DNA from 3 places in the Arthrobacter sp. M71 S08 genome. Region 1 is predicted to be linked to each of the others. Evidence: riboswitches for the same ligand, from Rfam matches in the RefSeq annotation. Region 1 holds a riboswitch; each other region holds the start of a gene.
What was found. A riboswitch is a leader RNA that binds a small molecule or an ion and turns the genes downstream of it on or off. The one in region 1 is predicted to bind cyclic di-AMP.

Region 2: another riboswitch for cyclic di-AMP. It lies ahead of AC5RTB_RS04600 (M23 family metallopeptidase); the one in region 1 lies ahead of AC5RTB_RS00245 (NlpC/P60 family protein).
Region 3: another riboswitch for cyclic di-AMP. It lies ahead of AC5RTB_RS15365 (LysM peptidoglycan-binding domain-containing protein); the one in region 1 lies ahead of AC5RTB_RS00245 (NlpC/P60 family protein).

Annotation. Positions count from the first base shown of each region.
Region 1 covers NZ_JBNHEY010000001.1:39,384-46,338, forward strand. The annotation lists gene AC5RTB_RS00225 (MFS transporter) at 1-436, shown strand, start outside; gene serC (phosphoserine transaminase) at 433-1,560, opposite strand; gene AC5RTB_RS00235 (iron-dependent transcriptional repressor DtxR) at 1,801-2,505, shown strand; cyclic di-AMP (ydaO/yuaA leader) riboswitch at 2,625-2,812, shown strand; gene AC5RTB_RS00240 (M23 family metallopeptidase) at 2,817-3,815, shown strand; cyclic di-AMP (ydaO/yuaA leader) riboswitch at 3,968-4,119, shown strand; gene AC5RTB_RS00245 (NlpC/P60 family protein) at 4,125-4,937, shown strand; gene AC5RTB_RS00250 (NlpC/P60 family protein) at 4,965-5,789, shown strand; gene AC5RTB_RS00255 (HNH endonuclease) at 6,002-6,502, shown strand; gene mobA (molybdenum cofactor guanylyltransferase) at 6,499-6,955, shown strand, end outside.
Region 2 covers NZ_JBNHEY010000002.1:156,208-163,162, forward strand. The annotation lists gene AC5RTB_RS04590 (ABC transporter ATP-binding protein) at 1-834, shown strand, start outside; gene AC5RTB_RS04595 (siderophore-interacting protein) at 945-2,015, shown strand; cyclic di-AMP (ydaO/yuaA leader) riboswitch at 2,143-2,322, shown strand; gene AC5RTB_RS04600 (M23 family metallopeptidase) at 2,479-3,126, shown strand; gene AC5RTB_RS04605 (diacylglycerol/lipid kinase family protein) at 3,130-4,128, opposite strand; gene AC5RTB_RS04610 (hypothetical protein) at 4,240-4,476, shown strand; gene AC5RTB_RS04615 (SGNH/GDSL hydrolase family protein) at 4,482-5,291, shown strand; gene AC5RTB_RS04620 (MarR family winged helix-turn-helix transcriptional regulator) at 5,320-5,817, shown strand; gene AC5RTB_RS04625 (glucose-1-phosphate adenylyltransferase family protein) at 5,814-6,950, shown strand.
Region 3 covers NZ_JBNHEY010000009.1:70,098-77,052, forward strand. The annotation lists gene AC5RTB_RS15360 (ABC transporter ATP-binding protein) at 1-80, opposite strand, end outside; gene AC5RTB_RS15365 (LysM peptidoglycan-binding domain-containing protein) at 260-1,213, opposite strand; cyclic di-AMP (ydaO/yuaA leader) riboswitch at 1,218-1,376, opposite strand; gene AC5RTB_RS15370 (YtxH domain-containing protein) at 1,518-1,799, opposite strand; gene mutM (bifunctional DNA-formamidopyrimidine glycosylase/DNA-(apurinic or apyrimidinic site) lyase) at 1,877-2,881, opposite strand; gene rnc (ribonuclease III) at 2,897-3,619, opposite strand; gene rpmF (50S ribosomal protein L32) at 3,677-3,880, opposite strand; gene AC5RTB_RS15390 (YceD family protein) at 3,883-4,416, opposite strand; gene AC5RTB_RS15395 (TOBE domain-containing protein) at 4,634-5,068, shown strand; gene modA (molybdate ABC transporter substrate-binding protein) at 5,065-5,823, shown strand; gene AC5RTB_RS15405 (ABC transporter permease) at 5,820-6,611, shown strand; gene AC5RTB_RS15410 (sulfate/molybdate ABC transporter ATP-binding protein) at 6,608-6,955, shown strand, end outside.

The DNA.
Region 1 (6,955 bases):
CAGGTTCGTCTTCGGGGCTGCGGGAGCGTTCGGCCTGGCGTGCATGCTGGCAGCGCTGGCGCCCACTGTCTGGCTCTTCGGCGTCACGCTTGTCCCGGTGGGGCTCTTCGCCCTCACCCTCATGACCAGCGCCAATGCGTACGTTCAGACAACTACGGTGCAGGAGATGCGCGGGCGCGTCATGGCGCTGTACTTTGCGATTTTCCTCGGCGGCACGCCTATCGGGGCACCGATTGTCGGGTGGGTGACCAACGCCTTCGGTCCACGGTGGGGGCTTGTGGTTGCCGCCGCATCAGGCTTCGTCGCAGCTATTGCCGGGCTGGTCTGGGTGTGGCGGTCTCACCACGTCAGCGTGCGGCTGGTTCACTCCGCCCCGCGGCGGCTCAGGTTGACCCTGGCCGCCACAGCGCGGAACACCGCGGAGCGGAACGGCTAGGAGCGTTCCACCACGTAATCGATGCACTGCAGCAACGCCGACACATCGGCGGGTTCGACGGCTACGAAGGTTGCGATGCGCAGCTGGTTGCGGCCGAGCTTCCGGTACGGTTCGATGTCGACAATCCCGTTCGCACGCAGCGTCTTGGCCACAGCTGAGGCATTCACGGTGTCATCGAAGTCGATCGTGGCGATGACGTTGGACCGGTGGTCCGGGTCCTGCACAAACGGGGTGGCAACGGTGGAAGCGTCGGCCCAGCCGTATACGCGGCCCGCGGAATCGGCCGTGCGCTTCGCGGCGAAGTCGAGGCCGCCGTTGCTGTTGAGCCATTCGATCTGCGCGTTCAGCGTGACGAGGGTGGCAAGCGCCGGGGTGTTGTACGTCTGGTTCAGCCTCGAATTGTCGATGGCGGTCTGGAGGTCCAGGAAATCCGGGATCCAGCGATCCGATGCCTTGATTGCAGCTGCCCGTTCCAGCGCTGCAGGGGAGAACAGGCCAAGCCAGAGCCCGCCGTCGGACGCGAAGTTCTTCTGCGGAGCGAAGTAGTAGACATCGGCCTGCGTGACATCCACTGCCAGCCCGCCCGCCGCGGAGGTCGCGTCGATGGCGACGAGTGCGCCGTCGTCTGCTCCTGCCACGCGTTCAACGGGCGCCGCCACACCGGTGGACGTCTCGTTCTGCGGCCAGGCATAAAAGTCGATGCCGGACTCGGCAGTGGGGGCCGGTCGTGAACCGGGCTCGGAGGTGATAACTGTGGACTCCCCGAGGAAGGGTGCCTTCGAGGTCGCCGCAGCGAACTTGGACCCGAACTCACCGAAGGAAAGGTGCTGCGCGCGGGATTGGACCAGACCGAACGAGGCAACATCCCAGAACGCAGTGGACCCGCCGACGCCAAGGACAACCTCGTAACCCTCGGGGGCGCCGAAAAAATCCATCAGGCCGGACCGCACCGAACCGACGAGGTTCTTCACCGGGGCCTGGCGGTGGGAGGTTCCAAGCAGCGCGCTACCTGCACTCTTGAGAGCATCCAGCTGCTCCGGGCGGACCTTGGAAGGACCCGCGCCGAACCGTCCATCCTGTGGCAGCAGCTCGGCGGGGATGCGGATGTCGGCGGAAGTGCTCATGGTTGCTCCAGGACGTTTACTTGCGTTGTGGGGTCGCAGACCATTCTGCCCCAGTGTTTCCGTCGGGGACGCATTATGACCGCTGGGTTCGGCGGCAACGGGACAGCCGTCAAACCGGCCAACTAAATGGGTTAACCTTGTGGGGCGTAGGGATGACGACGGCGGCCCACCTTCCAGGGACTGCAGGCAGCCGCTGCATCAACGCTCAATCCGCACCAGTGCCAAGGAGCTGAACCCCGCATGACGGACCTCATCGACACCACCGAGATGTACCTGCGGACCATCCTTGAGCTCGAGGAAGAAAACATCGTGGCCCTGCGTGCGCGGATCGCAGAGCGTCTTCGTCACTCCGGCCCCACGGTGTCCCAGACGGTGGGCCGAATGGAACGTGACGGGCTGGTTGTGGTGACCGGTGACCGTCACCTTGAACTGACCGAACTCGGACGTCGACGGGCCACCGAGGTGATGCGCAAGCACCGGCTGGCTGAACGCCTGCTCTCCGATGTGATCGGTCTTGACTGGGCCTATGTCCACGATGAGGCCTGCCGGTGGGAACACGTCATGAGTGAGCGGGTCGAGCGGCGCCTCTACGAATTGCTTGGGAAGCCGACACAGTCGCCCTACGGCAATCCCATTCCCGGCCTCGAAGCGATCGGCGGAACGCCCTCCGAAACCTTGACCCTCGGTGTGTGCACTCTCAGCGAAGCTCTGGAGACGAACACCGCCGGCTCCGCTGTGACTCTTATCCGCCTGGCTGAACCTATCCAGGTGGATCCCGAACTGCTCACGCAGCTGGATGAGGGTGGCCTGCGTCCCGGAGCGTCCATGACCCTTCAGGCGGTGGGTGACTACGTGTCTGTTCGGGTGCCCGGTGTAGAGGGCGCACTGGAACTGCCGCCGGAAGTCGCTTCACACGTTTTTGTGGCCGTTCATCCCCAGTCTTAACCAAAGGCGGGAAGCTCTGGATTGCCTAAGGTTATCCACAGTTTGGTTACGAAATGATTACGGTCGGCCTCGTCGATCTATAGTTGATATCTGGCGCTGATACTCCAGCGTTACCTGGTTCGCATGCCTAACCCTGTCAGCGAACGCAGTGTTGAACAGATGACAGGGGCGGAGGACCCACCACCGGTCATGGCCCGCCATGACCTTGGGGTGAAGTTCCGGATGCTGCCTTATCGGAGGTATTCGAACCGAGTTTTCTCATACTCGAACCCGACAGCTAACTTCGCAGGCGGAAATGAGAAAGGGTCTCCTTGTCAAACACTGCTTCGGGGCGTCGCCGTGCCGGCACCCCGGTCGTTGAAGCGCGGCCGCGTGACGCCCACAGGCGCCACCGGGCCGAGCGAATCGCCCACCTCACAGCCGCTCACGTCGCTGTGCCGGCCACTTCAGTTGTCCGGGAGTGCGCGACCCCGACGGCGCCGGTTGGTGCGTGCGCGGCTGCGCCGATGTCCCGGAGGGAAGCCCGCAATGGCTCCGTGGCGCCTGCACAATCCGCGCCTGGGGCCCAGTCCACTGTTAGCCTCCGTCCCCGAGACCCGCAACGGATTGAACGACGACGACGCGCGGTCACCGCACGCCGGGATGTTTCCCTGGCGGGGCTCAGCCAGAAGGTTGCCATTGCCGCCGCTGCATCCGGAATGGTCCTCACCGTCGCGCTGCCCACAACCGCAGCAGTCTCGCCTTCCGACGCGCTGACTGTTGCTGCTCCAGCGGAGCAGGACGAGCCACAGCCAGTCCAGGCTGCCGCAGGTGCGGACGTCTCGTTTGACCGGGCTGCTCTGAACGGCAAGTTCGATCCCGACGCGAAACTGGCCGAGATGGTCTCGGCTTCGGGTAATGACATCGTGACCGCAGAATCCCAGGGTTCCCTCTCGGCGCCACTGGACGGCGGAGTGATGAGCTCGCCCTTTGGTTCCCGAATCAGCCCCATCACCGGCGCCGGTGAGCTCCACACGGGGCAGGACATGAGTGAAGCCTGCGGAACGGCCGTCAAGGCCGCAGCGGCCGGCACCGTGACTTTCGCAGGGTGGCACGCCTACGGTGGCGGCAATCGCATTGTTGTGAAGCACGCCAACGGCCTGGAGACCACCTACAACCACCTGTCCGCGATGGACGTGACAGTGGGTCAGGTAGTTGACCGGGGTGAAGCTATCGCGAGGGTGGGATCCACCGGCGCTTCGACGGGGTGCCACCTGCATTTTGAGGTCCTTGTCGACGGCAAGAACGTCGACCCGTTGGGTTGGCTTTGAACGGTTTCAACGCCGTCGTAATCGAGAACACACCGTTCCGTGATCGGAATGTGACATACCTTAAATTCTGAGGTAGCGTTCAACTCGTGCCGAATCGCAGGGGGTTCGGCACTCTCGCGCAGATCGCCTAGCTCTGCCACTGCGCGAGGTCCGTTCGTAAATCGCATGGCAGGGGCGGGGGAACCAATTGCGGGCTTCTTTCCAGAAGTCCTTGGGGTTAAGTCGCAGGATTTGAGACGATCCGCGGCCGGGTGACTCCCATCCGAATCCGACAGCTCACCTCGCAGGCGTAGGGAGAGGCAATTTAACGTGTCAAACAGCTCTGCGCTGGGCCGCCACCGTGCGGTGCCGGCTCATACAAACTCGCTCGCAGCAATCTCGAAGGCTGTATCTTCGAACGCCGGTTCCGTAGGACGCCAGGCAGCGGTCATTGTGGCAGCTTCCGGCCTGGTCCTCACGGCCGGACTTCCGGCCCACGGCGCATCCGACGCCCAGCGCTCGGCGCAGGCCGTCAAGACGCTCAGCACAGTCGCCGTTCAGCCCACCGCAGTCAGCGCTTCTGCTGATGCGACTGTCACCTTCGAGCGTGCGGCTGTCGAGGCTGTAGCTGCTCCGGTTGTCGAGGCCGTTGAGGACGCTCCCGTCGCAGCGCAGGCTGAAGTTGTCGAGGCGGCCCCCGCCCCGGCCTCGACCGTCGAAACCGTCGTCGAGGTCGTGACGCCGGCCGTCCAGGTCGCAGCAGCAGCCCCGGCCCCGGCGAAGGTGGAGCCCGCCGCAGTTGAGGCTCCCGTTCCGGTCAAGGCGCCCAGCGCCAGCGGAGTCGGAGCAGCACTGGTCGGCTCGGCCTACTCCCAGATCGGTGTCGCACAGGATTGCACCGCTATGGTCGAGAAGGCCCTCCGCTCAATCGGCAAGTCCGTCGGCGACATCGCTCCGAGCGACTTCTTCGCTTTCGGATCAGTCGTCCCCACTCCCGCTCCCGGCGACCTCGTGGTCTCCGGTGGTCACGTTGCCATTTACGTAGGCAACGGTCAGGTCATCAGCGGTGGCCTGAACGGTATGAACACCGGTCTTCACAGCCTGTCCGATCTCTCTGGCTACAGCTTCGTCCGCGTTAGCTAAGAACCAGAAAACCTGGAGCTCACACATATGACCCCGAACATCCGTGCCATCGCGCGCCACCGCGCCGAAGTGCAGCGATCAGCCTCTCTCTCCACCATTGCGCGCGCCGTCGGTGGCAACGCCGGCGGCGTAGGTCGCCAGGCAGCCGTCATCGCCGCGGCATCCGGTCTGGTTCTTACCAGCGGCGTTGCCGCAAACGCGGTCGAATTGCCTGCGGAGCGCAACACCGTCACCACCACCCTTGAGGTTCAGCCTGCCACGGCGCCGATCCAGGCACCGGCCGATGCAAAGATCTCCTTCAACAAGACCGCCGTCAAGGCCGTCGCCGCTCCTGTAGTGGTTGCCCCTGTAGTTCAGCCGCAGGCCGAAACTATTGAGGTCGCTCCCGCTGTTGCACCGGTCGACGAGGCAGAACCTGCCGTAATCGAGCCCGCAGTAGCAGTGGAAACAACGGCCACTGTCGCGGCGCAGCCGGCCATCGCCAAGACGCCTGCCCCCGCAGCAGCCGCCCAGGCGTCCTCGGGCGTAGCCGCCACCATCGCTGCTGCCGCCAAGGCGCAGCTGGGAGTGACCCAGGACTGCACCCGCCTCGCCAGCAACGCCCTCGCCGCTGCAGGCATCAACTTCCACGGATGGCCGGCCGGCTACCTCTCCCTCGGCCGCACGGTCAGCGCTGCAGAAGCTATCCCCGGCGACCTTATCTACTATGCCGACGGCGGGATGGGCCTGGCCCACATCGCCGTTTACATCGGCGGTGGCCAGGCCGTCCACGGTGGGTTCAACGGCAACCAGACGGTCATCGCGCCGGCTGAGCTCGGATCAGGCCCCGTGTTCATCCGCGTCGGCGGCTAACTCTGCAACAGATTCGTATGAAGCCCCTCGCCGTAGCCGGCGAGGGGCTTTTTCGTGCCCGTCTGCCGGGAAAAGCGAGTGTGGCGATTGACGAACCATGAGCCGAACGGCTTACTCTTGCACTGTTAATCCGAAGTACCTTCGCTGTAGCTTCAGGGACGTCAGGGATTTTCCGGAATCTTCTGGGCTATGGACGGCAAAGAGGAATGTGCATGCGCACTCTCGTTCTTAATGCTGGATATGAACCACTGGCGGTGGTTACCTTCCGCCGGGCGCTGGTGCTTGTTCTCACAGGTAAAGCCAGCGTCGTCGCAGAAGGGGAGGACCCGGTGGTTGGCCCCAACGAAGTTCTGTCCAGGCCTTCAGTCATTCTGCTGAACCGGTATGTGAAGATCCCGTATCGCAATAGCACGGTAGCAACGCGACGCGGCGTGCTCAGGCGTGATAATCATATGTGCGCCTACTGCGGTAAGGCCGCATCCACCATCGACCATGTGGTCCCGCGCTCGCGCGGGGGAGAGGACAGCTGGGAGAACCTCGTCGCCTGCTGCCTGAGATGCAACAACGCGAAGGGGGACAAGACCCTCGGGTCCCTCGGCTGGTCACTCCGGGTTGTGCCCAGGCCTCCCCGCGGGACTTCCTGGCAGATCCGGGAACTTGAGAAACCCTCGCCGCAGTGGAGCGAGTTCCTGCCCGCCGACAACGCGGCGTGAGCAGCCCGGAAGCGGACGGGAGCGCCGCCGAAGAGTTGATGTTCGACGCCGTCGTGCTCAGTGGCGGCAGGTCGTCCCGACTGGGCGGGGTTCCAAAGTCCTCCCTGCGGGTCGACGGCACATCGCTGCTGGTGCGGACCTGTGACGCGCTCGAATCGGCGCGACGGCTCGTCGTGGTCGGCGGCCCCTCGCCCGACTTGCCTCCGAGAGCGGAGCTGATCCGGGAGGACCCACCATTTGGTGGGCCGGCGGCGGCGGTGCGCGCCGCCGTCATGCATTTGGGGGACAATCCCGCGCCCTGGGTGCTTGTACTCGCGTGCGACATGCCCCGCATCAGCGACGCACTGCCCTCGCTCACCGCGGGTGCCCTCGCAACCGGGTTATCGGTATTGGCGCACGACGGCGGCAGGGACCAGCCGCTCGCAGCCCTGTATCGCTGGACTGACCTCGCGA
Region 2 (6,955 bases), on a different contig from region 1:
GAGGACCTCACGGTTGAACTGCCGGCGGGCAAGGTCACGGTCATCGTCGGGGCGAACGCCTGCGGCAAGTCCACCCTGCTCCGCGGGCTGGCGCGTTTGCTGAAGCCCGCGGCGGGAACAGTGCTGCTGGACGGCAAGGACATCCACTCACTGTCCACCCGCGCGGTGGCGAAAACCCTCGGGCTGCTCCCGCAGACCCCGGTGGCCCCGGACGGAATCGCCGTCGTGGACCTCGTGGGCCGTGGCCGTTACCCCCACCAGGGCTGGTTCCGCCAGTGGAACCACGACGACGACGCGGCCGTTGCCTCCGCCTTGCGGGTCACCGACACGCTGGAACTCGCAGACCGTAACGTCGACGAGCTCTCCGGCGGCCAGCGGCAGCGCGTCTGGATAGCCATGGCGCTGGCGCAGCAGACCGACATCCTGCTCCTGGATGAGCCGACCACCTTCCTCGACGTGGCCCACCAGGTGGAAGTCCTCGACCTCATCACCGATCTGAACCGTACGGCGGGCACCACCGTCGCGATCGTCCTGCATGACCTGAACCTCGCTGCGCGGTACGCGGACCACCTCATCGCCATGAAGGGTGGCCGCATCGTCGCCGAGGGCTCACCGTCGAAGGTGGTTACTGCGGAGACGGTCGCCGATGTCTTCGGTCTTCAATCCCACGTCATCCCGGATCCCGTTTCAGGCACGCCGATGGTAGTGCCGATCGGGCGGCATCACGCCGCTCCCCGCAACGTAAGCGCAAAGACCACACGGGAGGGCATCCCGGGTTTTTTAGCGAACCCGCAGGACGGGCTACCCGCACCGGCAATGGAGGCAGCATCGTGACAGAAGGCAGCACAACGCATCGGGTCCCAAGGACGAGATCGAAGTCAAGGCAAGATGCAGGACAAATTACAACCCCGCGAGCGGCCGGGCGTGCGGGCGCGCTGTCTGCCGTGTCCGCGATCCGCGCGTTCAACGTCGTGGTCAGCCGCGTGGAGCCGGTCAGCCCGAATTTCCGGCGCATTACGTTCGGCGGCGCGTGCCTTTCCGACTTCGGCGTCCAGGGTTCCACCCTGGATCTCCGCATCAAGGTGATGATCCCGCCGGCCGGCGGCGAGTGCGCCGACCTCGGCGCTCTCATGGACGGCGCGGGCAGCGGGTGGTACCAGCAATGGCTTTCCCTCGAGCCCGCCGAACGCGGGCACATGCGTACCTACACGGTCCGCGAATCACGCTGCGACCTGGAAGTTCCCGAGCTCGATGTCGACTTCGTGATGCACTTCGACGCGGACGGGAAGGGCGGCCCCGCCTCGCAGTGGGCCGCATCGGCCGAGCCGGGCGACCGCGTCTGGCTGATCGGGCCGAACATCCATGCCGCAACCTGCTCCACCGCCGGCGCGTACGGCGGCATCGAGTGGCGTCCGGGACTGGCCCAGAACGTTCTGCTCGCGGGCGATGAGACTGCCGTTCCGGCGATCAGCGCCATCCTCGAATCCCTCCCGGAACACATCAGCGGCCATGCATTCCTGGAGGTCCCGGATGCATCGGACTGCCAGGACATCCGGACCCGGTCCGGCGTCGGGATCAGCTGGCTGGTGCGCGGCGGCCGTCCGCACGGCGAACTGCTCGATGCGGCAGTCCGGCAGGCGGTCAGGGTCCCTGGTTGGGTATCCCTGGCGGCGCCCTTCCGCGTGAGCCTGGGCTCGGACACACCCTCAGGACAGGCGCTTGCCGCGGCAGCCTGTGCGGGAGGTCCTGAACGGGCAGCCGGGCCCGAGCCGGAAGATATCGACATCGACAAGAACATCCTCTGGGAGACGCCCCAGTTGCTGGATCCCGCGGCCCTTGATGGCTCGCTGAACCCGGACAAGCCCTCGGGTGCGCTGCCCTTCTACGCCTGGATTGCCGGGGAAGCCGCGGTGGTCCGGGGATTACGCCGTTACCTGGTGCGGGACGTCGGCATAGACCGCAAGCAGGTCGCCTTCATGGGGTACTGGCGCCGGGGTAAAGCCGAACTCGCATAACACGCAGCCATACGATCCTTGGGATTGGCGCATAACGAAATTGTAACTTTCGGCCGGATGCCGTAGCGTTGAATCAGGTCATCCGTATCATCGTGGCCGCCGGACTGTACGCCTAGCCCTGTCACCTGTCCGGTTCCCGTTCATTTCGAAGACAGGGGCGGAGAACCCAATCCTGGGCAGTCGGTCTGCTGCCTTTGGGGTGAAGCCTGCACAGTCCTTGACCCGCCCTGGCGCGGCTATCGAGGTAAGGCCGAGTGACTCTTGCTCGAACCCGACAGCTAACTTCGCCGGCGTCAAGAGAGGCAATCCCTTGTCCCAGCAAGATTCCGTGGGCACCCCTGTGCCTGTTTTGTCCGGTCACCGTTCATCCCCATCAACCGCCGAAAGCCTGACCCGCAGGGACGCGCGCCTTCATGAACGCTCCCAGCGTCGCGTCCGCGTATTCCTTTGCGCTGGTGGAGCCTTGGCTGCGTCAGCGTTTGCATTGACGCTGGCAGGGCCGCCGGCGCTCACCGAAGCAGGGCTGATGAGGGTGAGCGAGACGCAGAGCGTCACTGCGCCTGAGGATGTCGCGGTGGATTTCAGCCGCGAACCGGTTGCACCGTCGTCCGCAAGTGACGTACCGGCTGAGGAGAGCAAAGTTTCGACGCTGTCCGCGGGCGAAATCACTGTCGCGAACGCCGAAGCGCCCAAGAAGCCGGTAGAAAAGCCTGCCGAGGAGCCATCGCTCGGTGCACCGGTGAGCGAAGTTTCGGTGGCTTCCCCTTACGGCAACCGGGTCAACCCGATGACCGGGTACGGCGAGGAAATGCACACAGGTACGGACTTCGCCGGCGCCTGCGGCACGCCGGTACTCGCCGCCGACTCAGGCACCGTGACCGAGTCCGGGTGGCACCCCTATGGCGGGGGCCAGCGCATTGTGATCGACCACGGCGGGGGACTGCAGACCACCTACAACCACCTCGCCTCATTGGGCGTCACCGTTGGTGAGAAAATTGACCGCGCAGACGCTATCGGCGCAGTTGGCACTACTGGCAACTCCACCGGCTGCCATCTGCATTTCGAAGTGCTCGTCGATGGGAAGACAGTCGACCCGAGCGGCCGCCTCTAGCGCCTACGGCACGGGGTTCGTGAGGATCGCCGGGTCCTTCTTGCCGTACGGCATCCGCAGCTTCAGCGAATTCGGCTCAACCCGGAAGGACATGTGAGTGCCCTTGCCGAGGGGGTCGCCGTCGAGCTCGATCTCCAGCGGAGTGTCAGACTCCACCTCAGCGGCCTTGCATTGGTAATACTCCACCGATGGGTCCTTGCCCTTGCCCCGCGCCAGGAGCTTGCCGACGACAGCGAACCACCCGAGCTTGCCGCGCGGCGCGATGGTCATGATGTCCAGCAGTCCGTCGTTGAGCTTGGCGCCCGGGAAGATCTCCAGGCCGCCCATTATCTTTCCGCAGTTGCCGCCCATGACGCTGCGCAGGCGGCGGGTGACCCGCTTGCCGCCGTCGATCGAAATATGAACCTTGGAGGGCTTGCCCGGGAGGTTCCGGATGCCGGCGTCGACGTATGCAAGCCAGCCCACCTTGTCCTTGAGGTCGTCGCGCGTGTCAGCCATCACCGAAGCGTCGAAGCCAAGCCCGGCCATCACCAGGAAAACATGCGCGTCCTGCGCCCGGTCCACGTTCACATGCACCACGTCGATGAACCGTTCGGTGCCACCGAGCGCCGCTTCGACGGCTCCCCGGGGGTCATCGACGTCGATATCGAGGTTCCGCGCGAGCAGGTTGCCTGTGCCCAGCGGCAGCAGGCCGAGTGCCGTCGTCGTGCCTGCCAGTTCCTCCGCCACGCACCGTACGGTGCCGTCACCGCCTGCCGCGATGACGACGTCGACCCCTTCCCTGAGAGCCTCCTGCGCCTGGCCGTGCCCCGGATCGTCCTCGGTGGTCTCGAGGAAGAGGGGTTCCTGCCACCCCTTCTCGAGGCTCAGCTCCGTGACGATTGCGCGGATATCCTCGTCGGTTGGCTTGACCGGGTTGAGGATCAGGGCTGCGCGCTTTGTCCGCGATTCCGACTGCGTTTCGGCCCGCGTTTCAGTCTCGGTGTCCGGCAAGGAAGCCATGCGTATTCTCCTGACGAGAGTGGTTGTAATCGAGCTTAGCGTCTGCCCTCGCCGGGTGTGCGGAGAGTTTTACGGGACTATGCTGGGTGGGCAAAACCAGAAGGAGGAGCCATGACACAGGACCAGTCCAGCGCAGGCGAGGGCAACGGGCCGGAAGAGGACACCGAGGGCAACGCCCTGAGCGGATCTCCCACGTTCCCCAACCCGTCCACGGCCCGTCCGACCGGTGACACCACTGGGTTCAACGGCTCGTACACAGAGACCGAGCATCACACCCAGCACGAATACGACGCCGAGCACCAGCGGAACGAGGGTGACTCCACCCCTGGTTCCGACGGGGAGGACTGACACTCTTGGGTACTGAGTCTCCGGGCACTGAATTCGCCCATCGATATGTCGCCCTTGGCGATTCCTTCACCGAGGGTGTGGGGGATTGGGATCCGCAAAGTCCCAACGGGGTGCGCGGCTGGGCTGACCGCGTCGCCGAGCAGCTGGTCCTCGCCGACCCTTCCTGGGGCTACGCGAATCTGGCCATCCGAGGCCGGAAAATGCGGCAGATCCTCTCCGAACAGGTCGATGCGGCGCTTGCCCTGAAACCGACCCTGGTAACCATCTACGCAGGAGCCAACGACATCCTGCGGCCCTCCATTGATCTGGACGCGCTGCTCGCAGAGTACGACGCCGGCATCGCCCGCCTGCGGAACAGCGGTGCTGCTGTGGTCCTCTTCACCGGGTTCGACTCGTCGAAATCGGCCGTCTTCGGCAAGACGCGCGGGCGCACAGCCATCTACAACGAACTCGTCCGCGAAATCGCGGACCGCCACGATGCCGAGCTGGCCGACTACTGGCGGATGCGGGAGTTCCAGAACTGGGGCTACTGGGACGTCGACCGGATGCATATGTCCGCTGCCGGGCATACGCTCATGGCGGTTCGGGTTCTGGAAGTCCTGAAGTCCGCCCACAGCATCGAACTGCCCGAACTTGAGGCCCGCCCGGCTGCATCGAGGCTTGTGCAACTTCGCAAAGATGCCCTGTGGGCTCGCGACTACCTTGGACCGTGGGTGGGCAGACGGCTACGCAGGCAGTCATCCGGGGACGCGTTCACCGCAAAGTACCCCGAACTGACCCACCCGGTCCGGACACAGCAGACAACGTCCCCGTGAGAGCCGGTCGTCTGCGAGAATGATCGTCATGACTGGCGCGCGGTGGTTGAATCCGGCCGAAAGACAAGCGTGGCTTGCCCTCTATGCAGTAGCTACGATGCTGCCGGGGACGCTGGACGCCAATCTGAACAAGCGTGCCAAGATCACCCTGTTTGACTACCACGTCCTCGCGATGCTCTCGGAGGCCGAGGACCGGACGCTTCCCATGAGTGAGCTCGCCGGCCGGTCAAACGCTTCGCTCTCGCGGTTGAGTCACGTGGTCACCAAGCTGGAGACCCGCGGGTGGGTACAGCGGAGCCAGAGCACCAGGGACCTCCGGGTCACCACCGCTTCCATTACCCCGGACGGCCTCGACAACCTCCAGTCACTCGCCGTCGAGCATGTGGAGCATGTCCGGGAGCTGGTTTTTCAGGGACTCGATGAGCAGGACATCGCCGACCTTGAACGGGTGGGCAAGAAGATCCTGGCCCGGCTTGATGACGGGCACTGGATCCTGAAGCAGTCGCAGCCGGCGGGTTCGGTGTGACCAAGCCGTCCGTGCTGGCGCTGATTCTGGCCGGAGGTACAGGCGGACGGCTCGGTGCGCTCACAGACAGGAAAGCCAAGCCCGTTGTGCCGGTGGGCGGAACGTACCGCCTTATCGATGTCCCGCTCTCGAACCTCCACCACAGCCACATCTCGGATGTCTGGGTGGTGGAGCAGTACCAGCCCAAATCGATCAATGACCATCTGGCCAACGGCCGTCCCTGGGACCTCGACCGCACCAACGGCGGACTGCGGCTGTTGCCGCCTTTCCAAGGGGAGCACGGCGAAGGCTTCGCGGTAGGCAACGCGGACGGCCTGTACCGGCAGGCGGACTTCATCCGTCAGTTCGATCCGGATCTGGTCCTCGTCCTCAGCGCCGACCACCTCTATCAGCTCGACTACCGCGACGTCCTCGAGACCCATCAGGACACCGGTGCGGTACTCACCATGGTGACCAAACAGTTCGACGGCGATGCCTCCCAACACGGTGTCGTGGAGGTGGAAGGCGGCCTGGTGACCGCTTTCGAATACAAGCCCGAAAAACCCCGCACCGATGTGGTGGCGGCGGAGATTTTCCTCTACTCCACCGATGTCCTGCTGGCCACGCTTGAGGAACTGCATGAAAAGGAGGGCGAGCTGGAGGATTACGGGGACCAACTGATCCCGTACCTGGTCGAAAACTGCACCGTCGCAGAGCACCGGCTCGATTCCTATTGGCTGGACCTCGGCACACCGAAGAACTATTACCGCGCGCATATGGACCTCCTGGCAGGGAACGGCCTGGCTTTCGACGATCCCGCATGGCCGATCCTCAGCGCCAGTCCCCGCAGGCTGCCCGCCTTCATCGAGGACACTGCGCGGATCGGGTCCAGTCTTATCTCTCCGGGCGCCCGCATCGCAGGATCCGTCACGCACAGCGTGATAGGACCTGACGCAGTGGTGGAGGAGGGCGCCGTCGTCGAGCATTCAGTGGTGCTTGACCGGGTTCGCGTCCCTGCAGGTACGGTGCTGCGTTGGGCGGTCGTGGACACCGGCGCCCACCTCAGTCCCGGTGAGATCGGCGAAACCGACGTTGTCACGGTCGTTGACGCCAACGGTGAGGCCTCGCATCCTGACGAGTCGAGCGGCAGCTGAGCGCC
Region 3 (6,955 bases), on a different contig from region 1:
AGGTCGAGTCCCGTCAGCGCAAAGACTGAGCCGAACTTCTTGACGAGGCGCGAAGCCTTGATCACGTGTTCCGGTTCCATGGCAGGGCATTACCTCCCGTGCGTCGCTCTGAGGAAGACAGCCTATCCCGGTGTGCAGCGGCACCGGCAGGGCGAGAAACCGTCCTTCTACTTGGTCCTCCCGGACACTTGCCTCGACATTAAACACCACTGGGGAGGACCTTTTCAGGTCCTCCCCAGTGAGAAAGGCTAGCCGAAGACTAGACGCGCACGAAGAACGCGCCGGCGAGGTCGCTCAGCGGGTGCTGCATGGTGAGGTTTGCACCATTCATGCCGCTGCTGATGACCTGGCCACCGCCAGCGTAGACAGCCACGTGGCCACCGGTGATGACCAGGTCACCCGGGGCCGGCGTGCTTACCTGAGCGCCGTAGGCAGCGAACTGCATGGGGCCGAGGTCGCCGACGGGCTTGCCGGCTGCAGCCATTGCGATCTCAACGAGGCGGGTGCAGTCCTGAACAGCGCCGCCGGCGAGCTGTGCCCGGGCCGAAGCGAGGATCGAGGCGCCTGCGCCGCTTGAAGAACCGTCAGCCACGGTGATCTTGGAGGACGCTGTGGTGATGTTCATGGTGCTGGTCTCTGCCGGTGCCGGAGCTGCCTGAACCTGCGGTGCAGGTGCAGGTGCGGGAGCCGGTGCCGGAGCGGCAGCAGCCGGTGCAGGTGCGGGTGCGGGAGCCGGTGCCGGAGCCGGAGCAGCTGCAGCAGGAGCCGGAGCGGCTGCAGCGCTGCCGGACAAGCTGATGACCTGGCCCGGGTAGATGATTGATTCCCAGCCGAGACCATTCGCAGCGAAGATGGCGTCGAGGCTGACACCGTAGTTGCCGGCGATGGAGCCGAGGGTGTCTCCGGCCTGAACGGTGTGGGTCGGAGCGTTTACAGCAGGTGCCGGAGCAGCAGGAGCCTCGACGACGGGGGCCGGGGCAACGGGCGCCGCTGGTGCCTGGACGCTGACCTCAGCGGCCGGGGCGGTGGCGGAAGTGGTGGTGGTTCCCGCGCTGGCCGGAAGGGCGGCTCCGAACATGATGCCGGAGGCTGCTACAACTACAGCTGCAGGGCGGCCAACGGTGCCAGCGTGCGAGCTGACTGCCTTGGACACGATCTGCATGGTGCTGGGCGGAGTTGCACGGTGGCGCGCGATATGACGGTTTTTGGACACGGAAATAGCCTCTCCCAACGCCTGCGGAGTTAGCTGTCGGATTCGGATGGGAGCCACCCGGACGGCCGGCATTACAGCCGGTGCGTCTTCACCCCTAGGACTTCACAGAAGTCCGCTAATCTGGTTCCCCCGCTCCTGCCGCAGTGTGTAGCGAACGGACCTTCCGGCGGCGGCAGGATTAGGCAATCCACCAGAAGGAAGCCGGGCTTTTGAGCCCGGCGTATCCACAACGTTACATACCTATCGTTGAATTGTCACGTTTCGGTCACGGAGAGGCTGGTCACACGTACTGCAGCGCATCGGATCAGATCTTGTACTCCATGTTCGGGTCTTTCGGAGTGTCGTTATCGCCGCCGCGATGCATCGCTGACTGCGCCTTCTTCAGAGCCTGCTCAGCCTGCGCCTGAACCTCGGGCGCCTTGGCCTTCACCGTCTCGGATGCCTGGGAAACCTTGCCCTGAACCTTAGGGCTGTTCCAGAGCTCGTTTGCCTTGACCTTGATCTGCTCGTAGCTGGCACGACCTGCCCGGGCGCCCAGAACGTAGCCTGCCGCCATGCCTGCTGCAAAAACCAACTTGTTCTTCATCGCGTTACTCCTGACGTGTCGGATGCTGAAACATCGAATCTAATCAGCATACTTACTTTTGTCACGTCAGGGGATACTTACCACCGTCCGTTGCGCGGCCGCGGCTGGCATCGGGGGCAGGTGTACGAGGAGCGGTTCATGAACGTGTCCCGCCGGATGCGCGAGTCCAGACCGTCCGCCGAGCATCGCCGGCAAGGTTCACGTTGCCGGCCGTAGGCGTTGAGTGAACGTTCGAAGTAACCAGAGGCGCCGTTGACGTTGACGTACAGGGAATCAAAGCTCGTGCCTCCTGCCTCGAGCGCGCGAGTCATCACGTCGCGGCAGGACGCAAGCAGTCGGGCAGCTTCCGCCCGGCGGAGAGTGTCGGTGGGGCGCGCATAGTGCAGCCTGGCAGCCCACAGTGACTCGTCGGCATAGATGTTGCCGACTCCCGAGACCAGAGTCTGGTCGAGCAGTGCACGCTTCAACCCCGTGCGCCGAGCCCGCAGCTTCCGGTAGAACTCGTCGAAGGAGAACGCCGGGTCCAGCGGGTCCCGGGCGATATGAGCCGCCTCGAGCGGCACGAGTGGTGAGGGATGCTCCCCCAGCCCACCGGGAAGCCCGTCCGGTGTGGACATCATGCTTGTGACGAAGAGTCCCCCGAAGATTCGCTGATCAACGAAACGGAGCTCCGCCGGCAGCGGTTCGCGTCCGTAAGCCGTGGAGAGCCGCAGCCGTACCTTCAGGTGTTTCTCGTCGGGCTGGCTATGGTCCTCGACCAGAAGCTGTCCGCTCATCCCAAGGTGCGCCATCAGCGCTACCGGTTCCCTGCCCGCCGGGAGTCCGGCCGGAGTCGGCGGGGACGACGATGCAGGGCCACTGCCGTCGTCGTCATCAGTAGCGAGCGGTAGCCAGAGAAACTTCCCGCGTCGCACCGCATCGGTGACGCGAGCCCCGACAAGATTACCCCTGAAGTCTTCAGCGCCGAGGGCGTGACGGCGGATCGAGCGGGGGTCAAGAACGTCAACCGCCTCGATGCGGCGCCCGCTGACCCAGCGTGCGAGGCCCCGGCGCACAACCTCCACCTCAGGAAGTTCAGGCATCACGAGCTCCCGGGATCACGTGGACTGACGTGCCGCCGTGTCAGTCTGCGCATCGATATTACCTAGCTGCAGCAGCTTCCAGGAGGCTGCTGCAGCCTCCTGCTCGGCTTCCTTTTTGGAGCGGCCGGAACCGGAACCGTAGCTGGTTCCGCCGATCACAAGCACGGCTTCAAACCTGCGGTCGTGGTCGGGGCCGAATCCGGTGACCTTGTAGTCGATCACGCCCATACGCTGCGCGGCGGCGATTTCCTGGATGCTGGTCTTCCAATCGGTTCCAGCACCGAGCGCGGCAGCGTCCTGCAGAACCGGACCGATAATGCGCATGACCAGACGCCGCGCCGTTTCCATGCCGTTGCTGAGGTAGGTGGCGCCGATGATGGCTTCCATGGTGTCAGCGAGGATGGACGACTTGTTCCACCCGTTGGTGAGCTTCTCGCCCTGCCCCAGCAGGATGTGTTGTCCCAGGTCGAGACCACGGGCAATCTCGGCGAGGGCACGCGTACTGACGACGGCGGAGCGTCTCTTGGCGAGCTCGCCCTCGGAAAGATCCGGATTGTCCCGGTACAGGGCGTCCGTGACCGAAAGGCCAAGGACGGCGTCGCCAAGGAACTCAAGGCGTTCGTTGGTGGGGATGCCGCCCTGCTCATACGCATAAGACCGATGCGTCAGGGCAAGACGAAGCGTCTCGGCGTCAATACTGACACCGAGACGCTTCAAAAGATCTTCAGAACTTTCCACGCAGGCGACGCTTTCGCGATCGTTGCCGGCAGCACCGTGAAGCGGTGCCGTCAGCATTTAGACGTCGGCTACCTTGCGGCCCTTGTACTCAAGGAACAGCTCGGTACCGGCGGAGTCGGTGACAACCTTGGCCTGGTGGGCAAGGCTGTAGGTGACGCGACCGTTCTCCACCGTCTTCATCAGCTTGGGAGCAACAGCCTTCCACTGGGATCGGCGTGCACGCGTATTCGAGCGGGACATTTTCCGCTTGGGAACAGCCACGACTAACTCTCTTCTCTCTTGTCTGACTCTGTCTTAACTTCTGGTTCCGCTGCCTCAGGGCCGGCGGCCGCGCCGGCCAACCCTGTCAGAGCAGCCCAGCGGGGGTCGAGGACCTCGTGCTGGTGTCCGGGATCCTCTTCCAGGCGTGCACCGCATTCAGCGCACAGACCCTGGCAGTCCTCCCGGCATACCGGCTGGAACGGCAACGATGTTACTACCGCATCCCGCAGCACCGGCTCAAGATCGACGGTGTCGTTCTCAACCAGGCGCTGCACGTCCTCCTCTTCATCCTCCGCCGACTCAGGGGCGTCGTAGTAGAAGAGTTCCTGCACATCGACACTGCTGCCATAGCTGAGCGGGTCAAGGCATCGGCCGCATTCGCCAGTTACTTCGACGTATACGGTTCCTGATACCAGGATCCCCTCGTGTACAGCCTCGAACCTCAGGTCCAACTCCATTTCGGAGCCTTCCTGAACGCCGATGAGCGCCACACCAAAATCCTTCGGTGCGGGCACATGTTCTTCGACTGTTCGCATGGTTCCCGGGCTGCGCCCGAGATCCCTGACACTGAAGACCAGGGGCGAACTGAGATCGCTTTTAATGAAAACTCCTGTAGAACATGTGACCGACGAACCATCTTAGCCCGAAACGAAGCCCCACCCCAAACTGGTGGGGCTCCCACACGGCCAACGATCGGGAAATCTGTGGCATTTCGAGAAAAATCCTCGCAAATACCGCGGTAAGTTTGGAATTATGACTCAGATACGTGTGCGGGATGCCGCACAGTTCCTCGGCGTCAGCTCGGATACGGTGCGGCGCTGGGTCGAAGACGGGACGCTCTCCGCCACGCGATCCTCGGGCGTGCTCTCAATAGACGGGCTCGAATTAGCCCGGTTGGCTCGGGATCGTGCCGTCCTTCCCTCGGACCTGTCCAGCGTAGCCACCTCTGCACGGAACCGTTTCGTCGGGCTGGTTACTGAAGTGATCAGCGACAGGGTGATGTCGCAGGTGGAGCTCCAGTGCGGGCCGCACCGGGTCGTGTCCCTCATGAGCAGCGAAGCCGTGCGGGAGCTTGGGATAGAACCCGGCACTGTTGCGGTGGCAGTCATCAAAGCCACCAATGTGATCGTGGAAACAGCGCCAACCGAAACCCCTTTCACAACGCGCCTCCCAGGCGGACCGCGATGAAGCACCACCTGCTCCGAGCGGTGAACGGGGGCGTCGTCGTGCTTTTCATGACCGCCTGCGGCAGCACGAGTCCGGCGGCGGAGGACACGCTGACCGTGTACGCTGCGGCCTCCCTGCAGGCACCCTTCGAGGAGATGTCCTCGGAGTTCGAAGCCGATCATCCCGGAGTGAGCGTCCAACTGAACTTTGCCGGCTCCTCCGATCTCGCAACGCAGATCATCGCGGGCGCACCCGCCGACGTGTTCGCGTCGGCCAATACTGCGACGATGGCGAAGGTTGCCGCTGAAGGACTACTGGCGTCCGGGCCCCGGACATTCGCCACCAACGTCCTGACAATCGCAGTGGCAGAGGGAAACCCCCTTGGAATTGACTCGTTGGAGTCGCTTGCTGACCCGGCTGTATCGGTGGTGCTGTGCGCGGCCCAGGTGCCGTGTGGCGAAGCGGCCACCACAGTCCAGCAAGCCGCCGGCGTTTCCATTGAACCTGTCAGCGAGGAAGGATCGGTCACGGACGTGCTTGGCAAGGTCTTCTCGGGGCAAGCCGACGCCGGCCTTGTCTACGTGACCGATGTACAAGCCGCGGGCGGAACCGTCGACGGTGTGCCCTTTGATGCGGCCGCACAGGCCCAGAATGTCTACCCCATTGCGGCGACGGAATCGGGCGGCGCCCTGGCGGCAGACTTCATCGAACTTGTGGCCGGCCCGCGAGGCCAGCAGATTCTCTCGGGTCACGGGTTCGGCGGGTCGAACCAGTGAGCGGAACCTACTCCGGAATCCCGCGGTGGCTCCTCGCGGTCGCGGCAACGGGAGCCCTGTTTCTGGTACTTCCGCTGCTTGCCATTGTGCTCCGTGTTGACTGGCCCCGGTTCGGTGAACTGATTGCTTCCGACTCCTCCCGCGCCGCACTGCTGCTGAGCCTCCAGACGTCGGGAACGAGTACGGTGCTGTGTGTCATCTTCGGTGTTCCCATGGCCTTCGCCCTCGCACGGACACGATTCAGGGGGCAGCGACTGCTTCGTGCGCTCGTCCTCCTGCCGCTGGTGCTCCCACCAGTCGTCGGCGGCATTGCCCTGCTCTACACGTTCGGCCGCCAGGGGCTGCTTGGGGAGTCGCTCCGGATTGTCGGCGTGGATATCGCTTTCTCAACAGCCGCCGTCGTTCTCGCTCAGACGTTCGTCGCCCTGCCGTTTCTCGTCCTGAGCCTGGAAGGGGCGCTGCGGACGGCGGGCACACGGTATGAGACCGTCGCTGCGACGCTGGGAGCACGACCCACCACCGTCCTTCGGCGGGTGAGCGTTCCGCTTGTGGGCCCCGGCATTGTCTCCGGTGCCGTGCTGTCCTTCGCCCGAGCCTTGGGCGAGTTCGGGGCAACGCTGACATTCGCCGGCAGCCTGCAGGGCGTCACGCGGACGCTCCCGCTGGAGATCTATCTGCAGAGGGAGACGGATCCGGACGCCGCCGTCGCGCTGTCGCTCGTGCTTGTCGCAGTTGCCGTCCTCGTGGTTGCCCTCGCCCACCGGATCCACGAAGGGTCTGCGCCGTGAGCCTTGAATGCAGCGCGCAGATTGACGCACGGAACGTCGATGTTCGGTTCTCCCTCTCGCCCGGGGAGACCGTGGCAGTCATGGGTCCGAACGGCGCCGGGAAATCCACCGTGCTGGGCGTGCTGGCGGGCCTGGTCCGTCCCGACCACGGCACGGCTGCCCTGGATGGCCAGACCCTGTACGACGACGGCACGTGGTTGCCGCCGCACGCCCGTGGCATCGCGCTGCTGGCTCAGGACGCGCTGCTTTTCCCCCACCTCTCGGTTCTCGAAAATGTGGCCTTCGGGCCGCGGTGTGCCGGCGTTCCGCGCAGGACCGCCAGGGAGGCAGCGCGCCGTTGGCTC